One region of the Oikeobacillus pervagus genome, then DNA from elsewhere that is predicted to be linked to it. Evidence: predicted binding sites of a transcription regulator. Region 1 holds the regulator's gene; the other holds the start of a gene.
The links. The regulator Rex, encoded in region 1, represses fermentation and respiration genes when NADH is low (regulators of the CRP and FNR family bind a similar motif). The targets are predictions, from matches to a motif close to TTGTGAAATATTTCACAA.
Positions count from the first base shown of each region.

Region 2: J2S13_RS01855 (poly(R)-hydroxyalkanoic acid synthase subunit PhaE) is a predicted target of Rex. The motif match lies at 1,618-1,635, and genes of this name have one in related genera.

Region 1 is NZ_JAUSUC010000052.1:4,141-11,824, forward strand. Features, by position in the region: gene J2S13_RS14450 (helix-turn-helix transcriptional regulator) at 1-166, opposite strand, end outside; gene J2S13_RS14455 (insertion element protein) at 296-2,248, opposite strand; gene J2S13_RS14460 (hypothetical protein) at 2,258-2,506, opposite strand; gene abc-f (ribosomal protection-like ABC-F family protein) at 2,787-4,721, opposite strand; gene moaC (cyclic pyranopterin monophosphate synthase MoaC) at 4,908-5,426, shown strand; gene J2S13_RS14475 (redox-sensing transcriptional repressor Rex) at 5,511-6,173, shown strand; gene J2S13_RS14480 (twin-arginine translocase TatA/TatE family subunit) at 6,226-6,402, shown strand; gene tatC (twin-arginine translocase subunit TatC) at 6,420-7,190, shown strand; gene J2S13_RS14490 (YdiK family protein) at 7,205-7,405, opposite strand; gene J2S13_RS14495 (CPBP family intramembrane glutamic endopeptidase) at 7,405-7,684, opposite strand, start outside.
Region 2 is NZ_JAUSUC010000003.1:19,750-27,433, reverse strand. Features, by position in the region: gene J2S13_RS01870 (MaoC family dehydratase) at 1-270, opposite strand, end outside; gene phaP (polyhydroxyalkanoic acid inclusion protein PhaP) at 304-831, opposite strand; gene phaQ (poly-beta-hydroxybutyrate-responsive repressor) at 975-1,394, opposite strand; gene J2S13_RS01855 (poly(R)-hydroxyalkanoic acid synthase subunit PhaE) at 1,662-2,141, shown strand; gene fabG (3-oxoacyl-[acyl-carrier-protein] reductase) at 2,195-2,977, shown strand; gene phaC (class III poly(R)-hydroxyalkanoic acid synthase subunit PhaC) at 3,105-4,151, shown strand; gene J2S13_RS01840 (ABC transporter substrate-binding protein) at 4,217-5,188, opposite strand; gene J2S13_RS01835 (heme ABC transporter ATP-binding protein) at 5,254-6,027, opposite strand; gene J2S13_RS01830 (FecCD family ABC transporter permease) at 6,042-7,046, opposite strand; cobalamin riboswitch at 7,216-7,401, opposite strand; gene J2S13_RS01825 (vWA domain-containing protein) at 7,481-7,684, opposite strand, start outside.

The DNA of each region.
Region 1 (7,684 bases):
TTGCAATTAGAAGACAGACACGAATAGAAGGATTATATTTTTGTGCTTCAATTAGATTCATTGTCTGTCGGGTTACACCGACCAAGTTCGCTAATTCCATTTGTGTAAGATTACCTTTTTCTATTCTTGTGATTTTTACTTTATTTTTCACTGGAATCTCCTTCAATACTTTCACCTCTGTTTCTTAATTAAATTGTAATATATAATATACAAATGTCAATTATATATTACATATTGATTTAAAAAAACATGAAAATACCGAAAGTATTCCATGCAAATTAAGACCGTTTTATCTTTATTTCATATATATAATATCTTTAATGTCAAAAATTTTATCAGTTAAACCAATTCGTTGTGCAGGAGTTTCTTTTTTATCCCCTCTGCCGAACGGAAGGCAGAAGTTGTAATACGTTCTTAGTATCGTTAAGGCGTACTGTGCATACTTCGGATTGAAGTTTGCATAAATGTAACTTTTCCCTTGTCCTGTGGCTGTTACCAAAGGTCGTTCCAGTATGGAAATTCGTCTGCGTATCTGTTGAATGAAGCTGTTCGTGGCATGGTCATTGACATTCATGAGGGCAGAAGCTAAATCATGAGCATCCAAACCGCTTACATCTGTTCGACAATCAACCGTATAGCTTCCTTTATCCCTCGGACACAATGGATGTTCTAATGGATTGTTCAGCCATACAGTAGCCCTTTTATGAGGAAAAGAAACCTCTTCGCAGAAATGATGGGTTTGTAGCTTTTCTTGTAAATACAGCTCCGCTAACGTATAAAGAGACCTTGTTGAATAGCCATAAGAATTTCCCCAATCTGTTAAAAATCTCTTTGCCTCTATATAGTCCTCATACTTTTGCTTTGATGATTTTGTCTTATCCATCTTACTTACAAAATGATGGGCATTGTATAGTCGTATATCATCCGAAAATACACGATAGATGGCAGTTGCAAGGGAAGAATCGTCATCAGTGACAAATCGCCATTCTTTTGCCTGTACTAATTGTTTTATCAGCCAAAAGTGAGCAAATGCGGTATAGGTGGAATTAATGTGCATCCCCTTAATCAGCTTATTTCGATTCTTAATCTTCGTCAGTTCCTCTACATATTCAGGATAGGTTTGGTCATCCTCTTTCGTTGGTTCTTGTGGATAGTAGGACAATCGGAAACGGTCATTTCTCCGACAAAAGGAATCCAGATGGTCTTCTCGATAGAGAAGGGTATCTTCCTCTAATTGCTCAACATCAAAGTCCCAATCATAGGCGACATCGCTACGGAACACATATCGAGAATGAACATCTGCGGTTATGACCACATGGGTTTGCAAAGCGGAGTCATCCGTAAAGGAGGTATCGAAACTTCCTTTACCTTTTCTCCGAATGTTGTTTAGATTGTATTGCATCTTATCTGTATTCAACCATATTTCATTAAAGGCTTTATTCTGAAAGCCTTTTGTTTCATGTTTGTCCAAAAACTCCAAGCAACAGCGATAGAGCCATTCCAGTTTGTTGTAATAGGTTTTCATCCCAATCTCCAACATATCACAGGTTCTTCTGACCGAAGTTTTATTTAACAATAACTTAGAGAAGAGAGGGAGTATATCGTTTCGTTTTTGATGATAGGTAGTTGATTCTCTTTTAATCGGTAAAACATTGGTGTATTTTTTACATTCTTTGCATTGATATTTTTGTGAATTACTTTTACTTTTTCCTCTTTTGTAAAAATAGGATTTTTCGGTGAAAGGAGTTATCCCATCATACTTACAGTCATCTTTATGAAAAGTGTATTCTGGTTCTATTTCAACGATAGTTTGAAGCTCCGTAAGACGTTTAATTTCCTCCGTAACCGCCCAATTGGAAAAAGTATTTGTGGTGCAATTAAGCGTTGCCTTTGGCAATTTTGTGACGATAGGAAGGTCATTACACACAATATATTTCGCCCTTCTATTTTTCGCCCCTTGTAACTTGTAACGATAGGGTTTGTGTTTTACCTTTTCAAACCGTTCCTGTTGTAAGCCAAAAGACTCGCAAAATGGATTCGCACAGTGATTGTATTGAATCTTATATTCATGACCGTTTAATGAAAACGAAACAGGTTCGTACAAATGATTATGATATCGTTTAGCAAACTTCATAGGAGCAAGAAGTGGATATTGTAATTGCCTATCCAATATTTCATCATCACTGACAGGGCAAGTAATTTCCAATTTATCTTGAAATTTCGGAAGAAGCTGTTTCAACTTAGACAAAGTAATCACCTACTCATTTTCTTCTATTCCAATGGCTTTCAACATACGCTTATTATTACGGAGGGCTTTTACCCATTCGATAAATTGGTCATCTTTTAGCAAGTTCCGTTGTAGGAATTCATCGACAACCTCTTCTTCGGTGTATTCACAGTATTCAGCGTAGTAAGAAACAATAGCTCTGGTTCGTTCGGAAATTTTCCAGTTTACTTCTTTAGCGTTTTTATTTTTAGGTTTGATAAACTCTAAGGGTTTTGTCATGTAGCTCAAACCTCCCATTTTGGCATAGTAATTCACATCCATTTTAACATAGTATTTCTCATAATGGGAACATCCATTCCCACTTAAAAAATTACGTTGCGATTTGGGTTGCGATTTTATATACCAAGTGGCTAAAAACATTGATAAATCAACAAAAAATAAGGTACGAAAATCATTGCGATTTCGTACCCTATTTTTGTTGCGAATTTAATTTTTGTGATTCAAAAGAGAACGTCTTACAATTATGGAGCAGTTTTTTTATTCACAGTATCGGTTGTTCTTATTCCTCTCCAAGCATTTCCTGCAGTTCTTCCCATTCTTCCATTAATTGCTCGAGTTTGAGTTGACCTTCCTCTACTTCTTCATTCAGCTGTAGTGATTTTTCATGATCTTGATAAACTTCTGGATCACATAGTAGTTGTTCTTTTTCATTTATTTCCTCTTCTAATGTCTCTATCAATTGTTCAATTTCTTCGAGTCTTCGGCGTTTTTGACGTTCAATCTTTTTTTGTTCTTTATCAATGTGATAACTGTTTTTCTCAGACTGTGCTGTCTTTTCGTTTTGTACAGTCGCATTATCCAATTGTTGAAGTTCTATTTGTTCCTGTTTTTTCATTACGTAGTAGTCATAATCGCCAAGATATTCAGTAGACTGTTCAGGGGAAAGTTCAATGATCTTTGAGGCGATTCTATTCATAAAATAACGGTCATGTGAAACAAATAAAAGCGTTCCAGGATAATGGATTAAAGCATTTTCCAACACTTCTTTGCTGTCAATGTCTAAATGGTTGGTCGGTTCGTCAATGATTAGTAGGTTTGCCTGTTGCATCATTAGTTTAGCGAGGGCTAGCCGTGCTTTTTCGCCACCACTTAAAGCATGAACAGGTTTAAGGACATCATCACCTGAAAAGAGGAAATTTCCTAATGTCGTACGGATCTCTTTTTCCGGTTTCGTCGGGTATTCATCCCATAACTCATTTAAGACGGTTTTATTTGATGTTAATTCGGCTTGTTCCTGATCGTAATAGCCGATTGTCACATTGGTTCCTAAAGTGATTTCCCCTTTAAGTGTGGGCAATTTATCAATAATTGTCTTCAGGAGCGTAGATTTTCCAATTCCATTCGGTCCCACTATAGCTACACTTTCTTCACGAGTGAGATGAAAAGAGATATTTTCGGCTACAGCGACGCCTTCATATCCAATCGCTACATTATTGACGTGTAATACTTCATTCCCACTTTGCTTTTCAATCGTAAACGAAAAATGGGCTGATTTTTCATCGCCTTCTGGCCTAGTCATTAATTCTAAACGATTTAATTGTTTTCTCCGGCTTTGTGCCCGTTTGGTAGTGGAAGCTCTCGCAATGTTTTTTTGGATAAAATCTTGAAGCTTTGCCACTTCATCTTGCTGTTTTTCGAATTGTTTCATTTCTCGTTCGTAGTCTTTTGCCTTTTGAATTAAATATTTACTATAATTCCCAACATACTTCTTTATTTTATGACGACTTATTTCATAAACTTGGTTGACCACCTTGTCCAGAAAATAACGGTCATGGGAAACGATCAAGATAGCACCATCATAGTTTTGTAAATATTGCTCTAACCATGATAAAGTCTCGATATCCAGATGGTTGGTAGGCTCGTCTAAAATGAGAATGTCCGGCTTTGTTAATAATAGTTTTCCTAAAGCAAGCCTTGTCTTTTGCCCACCGCTTAAAGTAGAGATTTTGGTCGAATAATCGTAGTCTTGGAAGTTTAATCCGTGAAGAACAGAACGAGTATCTGACTCATATTGGTATCCACCAAGTTCTTTAAATTTCACTTGTAAGTGATCATAGTCTCTTAACACTTTTTCGTATTTCTTTTCATCTTGGTAGATTGCAGGGTCTGACATGGATTGTTCTAGTTTCCTCAAATCCTTTTCCATCTTTTGCAGATAGTGAAAGACGGATATCATTTCCTCCCAAATCGACAAATTGGATTCCAAACCGGTATTCTGGGCTAAATAACCGATGGATACGTCCTTCGGCTTCATAATTTCGCCGGAATCATAAGACATTTGTCCGGAAATGATCTTTAATAAGGTGGATTTTCCCGCCCCATTTCTGCCAACAAGGGCAATTCGGTCGTTTGTTTGAATTTCTAGCTTTATGTTAGACAAAATTTGTTCGGCTGCGAAAAATTTTGAAAGTTGTTGTACTTGCAGTAAAATCATTTTTCTCACCTCTTATTCCTATTGTAAGTGTATCCTATTCATAATAAGGCAGGCAACAGTGAGGATTATTTTAAATGATTAAAGGAGATACGGTGCGAATAGGTTCAATGATTTGTGAAAAGATATTCAAAGTTCAAAGACAATCATAGAAAAATAGTGTATTATGTAAAAAAAGAGGTGTTCATGTTGTCGCAATTTACTCATTTTAATGAAGAAGGCCGAGCGAAAATGGTCGATGTAAGTCGAAAACCTGAAACAGTTCGAACAGCGATTGCTAGATCTAGCATTGAAGTGAATGATGAGATTTACGGGGCAATTCAAAATAATAAGATGAAGAAAGGGGATGTACTAGCAGTAGCGCAAGTAGCCGGAATTATGGCGGCGAAGAAGACGTGGGAAATCATTCCGATGTGTCATCCCATTCCGCTAAAAGGAATCGATCTTTCTTTCGAATGGGAGAAAAAAAGTGAGTGCTATCAATTAATGATTACCTCGAAAGTAAAAACAAAGGGGAATACAGGTGTAGAAATGGAAGCGTTAACAGCTGCTTCTGTCTGTGCATTAACCGTTTATGATATGTGTAAGGCGGTGGACAAAGGAATGGTCATAGGCCCTACCTATTTAATTGAAAAAACAGGTGGAGTCTCAAGTCCAGATTATTATAAACAATTAAATGAACAGCCTACATCAGATAGGGAAGAGTAAGTTATACGCATGAATCACGGAAAAGATTCATGCAATTTTACTATAGAAAAAAAGTATAGGTTTAGTGCAGTTGGAGGAAAGATTATGAATCAAGAATCAATGAAAATTCCACAAGCAACGGCAAAAAGATTGCCATTGTATTATCGATTTATTCAAAATCTCCATTCGTCAGGCAAGCAAAGAGTTTCATCTGCCGAGTTAAGTGAAGCGGTAAAAGTCGATTCAGCAACGATTCGACGTGATTTCTCTTACTTCGGTGCTCTTGGAAAAAAAGGATATGGATATAATGTAGGATATTTGCTATCTTTTTTTAGAAAAACATTAGATCAAGATGAAATTACGAAAGTGGCATTAATTGGTGTCGGAAATTTAGGCACGGCTTTTTTAAATTATAATTTTATGAAAAATAATAATACTAGAATAGATATTGCATTTGATGTAAATGCAGAAAAAGTCGGGAAGAAAATTGGGGATGTTGATGTCCATCATTTGGATGAACTAGAAGAAAGATTAGCTTCAGAACAAATTCATGTGGCAATTCTTACCGTACCAGCGCCAGTTGCCCAACAAATTACCGATCGACTAGTAAAAGCGGATATCAAAGGAATACTTAATTTTACTCCTGCCAGATTAACGGTACCTTCTTCGATCAGAGTCCATCACATTGATTTAGCTGTTGAATTACAGTCACTTGTTTATTTTCTAAAAAACTATCCTGAAGAAGTCATAGAAGAGACAAATTCTTAATAGAAAAAATGATCAAAATCAGTTATTATTAGAGGAAGGAGGTGTAGCATTTATGCCACTAGGTATCGGCAGTATTCTTATCATTGCACTTGTTGCTGTATTATTATTCGGTCCAAAAAAGCTCCCTCAATTAGGAAGAGCCGCAGGAGATACATTGCGCGAATTTAAAGACGCTACGAAAGGCTTAGCAGAAGATGATGATTCAAAAGATAAAAAAGACGCTAAGTGATGATAGGATGAAATAGAATGAGTCAAAATGAAATGACGATTTTTGAGCATATAAGTGAATTAAGAAAACGACTCATGATTGTAGTCGTTTTCTTCTTCATTGCAATCATCGGCAGTCTTTTCTTAGCTGAACCGATTATTCGTTATTTACAGTCAGCGGATGAGGCGAAAGAATTAACGATGAATGCTTTTAGAATGACGGACCCTTTGAAAATCTATTTTCAAATGGCCTTTGTGTTGGCTTTTATCATCACTTCACCCGTCATTTTGTATCAATTATGGGCCTTTATCAGCCCAGGGTTATATGAGAAAGAGAGGAAGGTTACTTTAAGTTATATTCCAATTTCTGTCTTCCTTTTCTTAGGGGGCCTTTCCTTTTCTTATTTTATCCTTTTTCCATTTGTTGTTCGATTTATGATGAATATGTCGGAAAAACTAGATATTCAACAGGTTATCGGTATTAATGAATATTTTCAGTTCTTATTTCAAATTACGATTCCGTTTGGTTTCTTATTCCAAATGCCGGTTGTCATGTTGTTTCTAACACGATTAGGAATTATCACTCCGATGTTTTTAGCAAAAATTCGTAAATATGCCTATTTCACTTTATTAGTCATTGCGGCTCTTATTACCCCGCCAGATGTGATGTCACATATGATGGTCACCATTCCACTTTGTATTTTATACGAAATTAGTATTTGGATCTCAAAAATTGGCTATCGAAAGGTAATTGAGGCAGAAGAGCAAATGGAAAGGGAAATAGAGTCGGAAGAAGCTCAAAAAAAATAGACCGATCAAGCGGTCTATTTTTTTTCTCTCTTTTTATGACGAAAATGAGCAAAGGTCATTCGTAAGCCCGTGCCAATATCTAAGGTCGCTAATAGAATGAGCAAGTAAGTAAAAAATCCAAAGCCATTCGAATTCACTGTCACAATCGCAATATAAGTAAAAAACACTCCTAGTAGGATGTTTAATGTCCCGGGTAACCATGATGTTTGTTTCATTAAAAGAATCCTCCAATAAACCCTGAAATTTTTTCTGCTTCTTCTATATATTTTTCTAATTCATCCCGAAAGAAATATTGGCCTAATATGACCAATGTATTCATCGACACGTGAGCGATAATGGGAACGATTAAACGTTTTGTTTTTACATATAAAAAAGCAAAGGTAAATCCCATGGCAGAATATAATAAAGTATGCTCTAGTTCCATATGGGCCGCAGAGAAAATAACTGAACTAATGAGTGCAGCAACCCAAAAGGGAAATCTTTCATAGAGGCTG
Region 2 (7,684 bases), on a different contig from region 1:
GGGAGCTTTAAAATTAAAGTTTTGTGATAAATAGATCGAATTTTTACCTGGTAATTTCATCCCAATTACGGTAGAAATAAACCCGCCTGTTAAAATACCATGTGCAATTCGTTCTTTAAAAACAGTATCCTTTGCAAATTCTTTATCAACATGTATAGGGTTAAAATCGCCTGTTATTCCTGCAAATTGATAAATATCTGCTTCAGAGACGGTCTTTGTAACACTAGCTTGATCTCCAACTTTTATGTCTTCGTAGGTTAGTTCCCCCATGTTTTCCTCCTAAATGACATCTGATAATGGATCTTATTTTGCGATTGGATTATAAGAATCAAATGATTTCAACAATCCAGTTTGCGTTTGTTTCAATTGTTCAACAAAACTTTCAATCGCTTTGATCACTTCTGCACGGTTTTGTTGTTGTTGATCGATCGCATTTTTGAATGTATTTTCTAAATGAGCATGGGATTTGGACAGCATTTCTAAAGATGCCTTCCCAGGACTAAATGCTAGTGTCTGAGCTTTATTCCCAAGCTCCTCTACTTTATCTGACCATTCTGAGAAGGTTTGACTAGCATACTCGTTTTGTGCCTTGTTTAAGGCATCTTGGAAACTGGACTTCCATTCAGAAGTTACTTTTTTCGAATCTTCCTCTAGTCTTGAAAGTTGGTCACTAGCTGATTGGATCCAGTCTTTTTGACCTTCAAACATTTGAATAGATTTTGATTCTGCAGCATCTTGGAATGAATAGAATGTCTTATAACTATTAAACCAACTATCCCAAAAAACATCCAATACATTTACCGACTTATTAGCATCTCTTTTAGTAGCCATGATTCATAACCCTCCATCATCTTAATAGTGATTATTAAGGCCTTAAAGCTGACCTTATTATAAAAACTTATACAGTCTGTTTAAAAAATAGACTGTATAAATTTCATAAAAAATCAGGTGCTTATTCTTAGATGCGTTTGTCTCTAGTTATTCTCGTCATCATTTGTTGTCATAAAGCTAGGTGGTGTGAAAAATTGGCTGTACATATTGAAAAATTGATCCAACATTTTTTGATAATGACCAAGTGAATCAGCCCATAGTTGTAAATATTGCTCCCCTGCTGAAGTCAGTGAATAAATTCGTTTTGCTGGACCACCTGCTGATGTATCCCATTCAGATGTAACGAGTTCATCCTTTTCCAATTGGCGAAGAATTCGGTAGAAGTTCCCTTGATCTATGGAATGAAACCCAAATTGAATGAGTTTTTGCATTAATTCATAACCATGTGCATTCCAATCTCTTAATAATAGTAAGAGTACTGGAATCATAAAGTTCTTTGGTGTGCCCCCTACTCTCTTCTTCGCACTTTTCTCCTCTTTTGGATTCTTATGATTTGAAACCATTTCCCAATCACCTACTAACAATTTGTGTTACTCATATATGTAATTTACACCTATATGAAAATAAAGTCAACATTTACTTTTTCGACAAAAGCCCACACAATTGCCCTTAATTGGTGAATCCTTACAAGGCAAGCTGTCGAATTATACAGCATTTGAGTGTAATTTCACGTTTTTTTTATAGTTCGTTCTGGCACAAAATATATTATCCTAGGTTATGTAAGAAATTTAAAAAATTTCAAAAAGACTAGTCAAGGGAGTTGAGAGTTCGTGACACAACAAACGATGGATCCATTTGCAGTCTGGAAAAGTCTTTATGAGAAAACAGAAGCAAACTGGAATGAAGTCATTCATGAAACGATGCAAAAGGAAGCTTTTTCAGAATGGATGGGGCAAGTGCAAAACGCCTATTTGCAATACCAAGGTGTGATCCAAAAAACAACAGAGCAATATTTAAAGCAAGTGAATATGCCCACTCGTGAGGAAATCTCCAATGTAGCCTCTCTCATTATTAATTTAGAGGAGAAAGTGGACCAGCTAGATCAAAAAGTAGAAGAAGAATTATCGGCGAATGAAACCTCTACTGAGATTTCTAGACTGAAAGCTAGCATCACGAGATTGGATAAAAAAATAGATCGTATGGTGAAGTTAATGGAAGAACAGGTGGAAAAAACTCAGGTTCCTTCTCAAAAAACACCACAAAAACCTGCCGCAGCACAACAGACAGAGGCCAATAAAAAAGAATCTTAATAAGTATTGATAAATCTTCTATAAAAAATAGCTACGTAAGGAGTGTTTTGTAAATGACTATTATCGAAAAGAAACGTGTTCAAACTAGTGAAGAGGCTAACAAATTAAACGGGAAAGTTGTCATTGTAACAGGAGGTTCCCGTGGGATTGGTGCTACCATTGCGAAAGAACTAGCAAAAAAAGGGGCAAATGTTGTCATTAATTACAATACAAGCTTTGAGTCAGCTGAGTCCGTTGTAGATGATATACAACAATTCGGCGGAAGTGCACTGGCCTGCAAAGCAGACGTAGCCAATTTAGAAGAGGCTCAATACTTAATCGAGAAAACCAAAAGCCAATTTGGGAAAGTAGACATTCTAGTTAATAATGCCGGAATTACACGTGATCGTACATTCCGGAAATTAAGTGAAGAAGAATGGAATGAAGTCATTAATGTAAACCTTAATAGTATCTATCATACTACTTCCGCAGTTATTAATACGATGTTAGATCAAAAATATGGACGAATCATTAACATCAGTTCAATTATTGGCCAAGCGGGCGGATTCGGACAAACGAACTATTCCGCGTCCAAAGCGGGAATGATCGGTTTCACAAAATCACTTGCTTTAGAAACAGCGAAAAGCGGAATAACCGTCAATGCCGTTTGCCCTGGCTATATTGAAACTGAAATGTCTGCTGCGATTCCAGACAATATTTTAGAATCAATTGTTTCAAGAATTCCGATGAAACGCTTAGGATCTACCTCTGAAGTGGCTGAAGCCGTGATCTTTTTAGCGAATAGTGATTATATTACAGGTCAATGCTTAAATGTAAACGGCGGAGTATATATGTAACTCAAATCTTGAAAAATAAACCCACTTTCATGAAGATGCTTTAGTTGTCCCTTGTACTATTTGTTGCAAATGAAGGAGGAAATCAATGGTGTATTCTACGACAAAAGAATTGGAATCTTGGGTCAATATGATGCCTGAGGTTGTACAAAAAAATTATGATCGGTTTAAACGAGTTTCTGAAGTTTTAGTAAAAGATCCTGAACCGCAAGTTGGACAAACCCCTAAGGAAGTCATTTGGACGAAAAATAAAAGCAAGTTATACCGCTATCAACCAACAAAGGAGAAAACAAATAAGGTCCCTATATTAATGATTTATGCCCTTATTAATAAACCTTATATTTTAGATTTAACTCCTGGCAGTAGCTTAATTGAATATTTGACAAATCAAGGACATGATGTGTACCTTTTAGACTGGGGTACACCAGGATATGAAGATCGAAACATGAAGCTAGATGATTTCATTTTAGATTATATCCCTCGTGCAGTTCAAAAAGTGCTGCGGACGTCCAATGCGAATGAAGTGAGCTTACTCGGTTATTGTATGGGGGGGACGATGACATCCATTTTTGCCGCCCTTCATCCTGAGTTACCAATTCGTAATTTAATCTTCTTAACTAGCCCATTTGATTTCTCTGATACAGGACTATTTTCAAATTGGCTTGACGAGCGCTATTTTAATTTAGATAAAATGGTCGATACATTTGGTGTAATCCCTCCAGAAGTAATTGATCTTGGAAATAAATTGTTAAAACCACTTGTGAATTATATTGGACCTTATGTTACCCTTGCCGATCGGGCTGAAAATGAAGATTTCGTGAAAAGCTGGAGTCTTATGCAAAAATGGGTACATGATGGAATTCCGTTTCCAGGGGAAGCTTACCGACAATGGATCGGTGATTTTTATCAAAAAAATAAATTAATCAATGATGAATTATATATTCGCGGGCAACAAGTAAAGTTAAGCAATATTAAAGCAAATATTTTGAATATTGCTGCTCAGCGTGATCATATTGCTGCCCCTGAACAAGTTGAGCCGTTATTAGATAAAGTCGCAAGTAAAGATAAAACATATCATATTATGCCTACAGGCCATGTATCTGTCGTTGTTGGTGGCAGTGCTGTTAAGAGAACTTATCCAACGATCGACCAATGGTTAACAGAGCATTCTAAATGATGTACATAGAAAAAACCTTCGTATCCGAAGGTTTTTTCTTGATTGAATGGAAAAATTATTGGACATTATTCTAAAAACTTCTCAGGATAAAATCCTTCTGCTAATGTTTTCAACGCAATTGTACTGCGAACTCCCTCGGAACCTGCGGACAATGGAAGGACGACGAAACGTTTTTCTTTTACTGCTTTTACTGCCTGTAAAATTGGGTGATTTTCTAAAAATTTCTTCTTCTGTTCAACGGTCTCTTCCCCATAATCCATGATGACAATCACTTCTGGGTTTCGTTTTACAACTTCTTCCCAACTTGCGCTTGTCCATCCTTTTTCAATATTTCCAAAGATATTCTCCCCACCGGCCCGTGTAATTAAATCATTCATAAAGTTTTGGGCTGCAGTAAAAGGTTCCTTTTCTCCACTATCATAAATAAACACTGGGATAGGGTCTTTCACCTCACCAATTTTCGCTTCAATTTCATTCATTTCTTTTTCAATTTTATTTGTCAGTTTCTCCGCTCGGTCCTCTACCCCAAATATCTTTCCAATATTATAAATATCTTGAAAGACATCCTCCATTGTGGGAGCAACTTTATTAGAAGATTCATGCAAGTAAGCGTTGATTCCATCTTTCTTCAATTGTTCAATCGTCCCCACCCCTTTTTCAGTGAAGGCGCTTTTCCAACCCCCATAAACAAAATCAGGTTCTGAAGCAATTAACACTTCATAGGATGGGTATTTCTTTGAAAGTACTGGAATATTCTTATATGCTTCTTCATATTCTGGCAAAATTTGATCATCTAAATAAGCAGTACCAACCATTGAGTCCTCTAATCCAAGAGCAAGCATAATTTCTGTTACATGTTGATTAAGGCTCACTGCTCTTTTTGGAGGTTCTGTGATCTTCAGTTCATGATCAAGATTTTGAATCGTCACAATTTCTTTATTATTCGCTTCTTTGGTTTTCCCTTCTTCTTTCAAACTCCCGCATGAGGCGAGTAGTAAGATAAGAGCAATCAGAATAAAAAATACGTTTTTTTTCATATTCATTCGATCCTTTCTTAACGATCATTCCATTAGATATTTGAAACTTGTTGAAAATTCCGACTTTAGGCATCCTCTTCTGCATGATAGAAAAGATGGATTTTCTTTGTCACGGGATGAGTTCCGATTTCAACATGTACATTGAACACTTCTTTTAACAGCTCCTTTGTTAGGACTTGTTTTGGGGTTCCAGAGGCTACAATCTCACCTTGGTTGAGTACATATAATCGGTCACAATAACATGCCGCAAGATTTAAGTCATGTAAAGCTGCCACACAGGTGACTTGTAATTCTCTAATTAATTCCAATACCTGTAACTGATGGTGAATATCTAAATGGTTGGTTGGCTCGTCCAAAATCATAACCTTCGCTCCTTGAGCAATTGCCCTAGCAATCATCACGCGCTGCTTTTCGCCCCCTGATAATTGGGTAAACCGTTTATCGATATATTCGCTCATATTCACCTGGCTCAAAGCATTCCGAACGATGTGCTCATCCTCGACCGTATCGGGTTGAAGAAATTTCTTATGTGGAGTACGCCCCATCAGAATGATTTCAAAAACATTAAAATCAAAGGCAACACTGGACTCCTGACTCACAACGGAAAGCTGTTTGGCGATTTCTTTCGTGTTTATATCCGTAATGGACCGTCCGTCAAGTTGTATCACCCCTCCATCAGGTTTTAATACACGATACATATTTTTTAAAAGCGTCGATTTTCCACTTCCATTTGGGCCAATGATTCCCACCAATTCCCCATGATGAATAGTTAAAGACACTTGATTGATTATTTTTTTATCAAAAATAGTATAACTTACGTCTTCTACCGAAATTTCCATCCATTATGACCTCCTTAAAAAGAATATGAATTTCTACGTAAAAGCCATATAAAGAAAGGTCCTCCACATACTGCTGTAATAATTCCAATCGGCATCTCTTCAGGAGCAATGATAATTCTTGCACAAATATCTGCCAGTAATAAAAAGCTGGCACCTGCTAAAGCACTGAGTGGCAATACTCTTCGATGATCAGATCCGACTAATAAACGAACAATATGAGGGATGACTAATCCGATAAATCCAATCGCACCACTTACGGCAACGAGTACCCCTGTTAATAGTGAGGTGATGACAATCAGTTTTTTCCGAAAAGAGGTTAAATTTACTCCTAATGTAACCGCTGTCTCATCCCCCATAAGAAGAAGATTCAAAGAGCGGAATTGACTCCAAAGATATAAAAAAGCAATCGTCACAATCAAAGCTGGGATGAATAAATATTCCCAACGGGCTCCTGCGAGACTTCCCATCATCCAAAACATCACATCACGAATTCCTTCTGCTCGAGGTGACGAGATGACAATAAAATTCGTAATAGCTGACAGTATCATCGAAATCGCAACACCGGCGAGCAATAGTCGGACGGTCGATATTCTTCCATTAATTTGTGAAAAAAAGAAAACAAATATGGTAGATAAAAGTGCCCCTAAAAAGGCCGCAAACGATATCGCATATTGACCTAAAAATGAAAATACACCTAAGACAATCACCAATGTTGCTCCTACAGAAGCACCTGATGATACCCCTAATATGTATGGATCAGCCAATGAATTTCTAACAACTGCCTGCACCGCAGTACCGATGATTCCAAGTCCTGCCCCGACAATCACACCTAGAATCACTCTCGGAAAGCGTATGTCCCAAATTATCGTTGCCTCTGTCGATTGGATACTTTCATGGAAGAATGGGAGTTTAGAAAAAACTACTTTCCAAACAGTAAAAGGATGGATGGAAACCGGACCTACCATCACACCGATCGTCATCAATAATAATAATAGAACGATAGATAGGATGATAAACATATAGAAATGTCTAGGTTGTTTTTGAATCTCCAGAAAAATCTCTCCTTTTTAAACTATTTTTCTAAACAAAAAAACACCCATCAGTAAGTAGATGAGTGTAGAACGAGAACTTCATTATGAGAATTTGAACGTTTCCACGTCCTATCTTTTCACCTCCCGAAAAAGATAGTACTATATTGTCTTCAAGGCAAGTCTCCTGACTCATGCATCATCCTAGTTTAAGCCCTTCCCATATCATTTGAGATATAGTGGATATGCTTATTTCGTCTGCATTAACAGTTGCGGGAACAGTTCTGGATTTCCACCAGATTCCTTATCAAGTCCAAAAAAGGACACCTTGAATCCCCTATCATATTAAGTTAACATATTGAGTATATCGATAGTTTTATCATATTGCAATGATGAATAAAGAAAATACCTTATAGATCTACCTTTTACTTGTTTCTACGAATTTCCTCACGTTCTTTATATCCTTTGTCACGTACTTCTTCACGTAATTCGTACCCACGATTTCTAAGTTCTTCGCGGTATTTATATCCTGAATCTCGTGCATACTCACGTACGGTATATCCCCTTTTACGAATGAACTCACGAATTTCATAATGAACAGTACTATCTAAGTCTAAATTTTGTTTCAA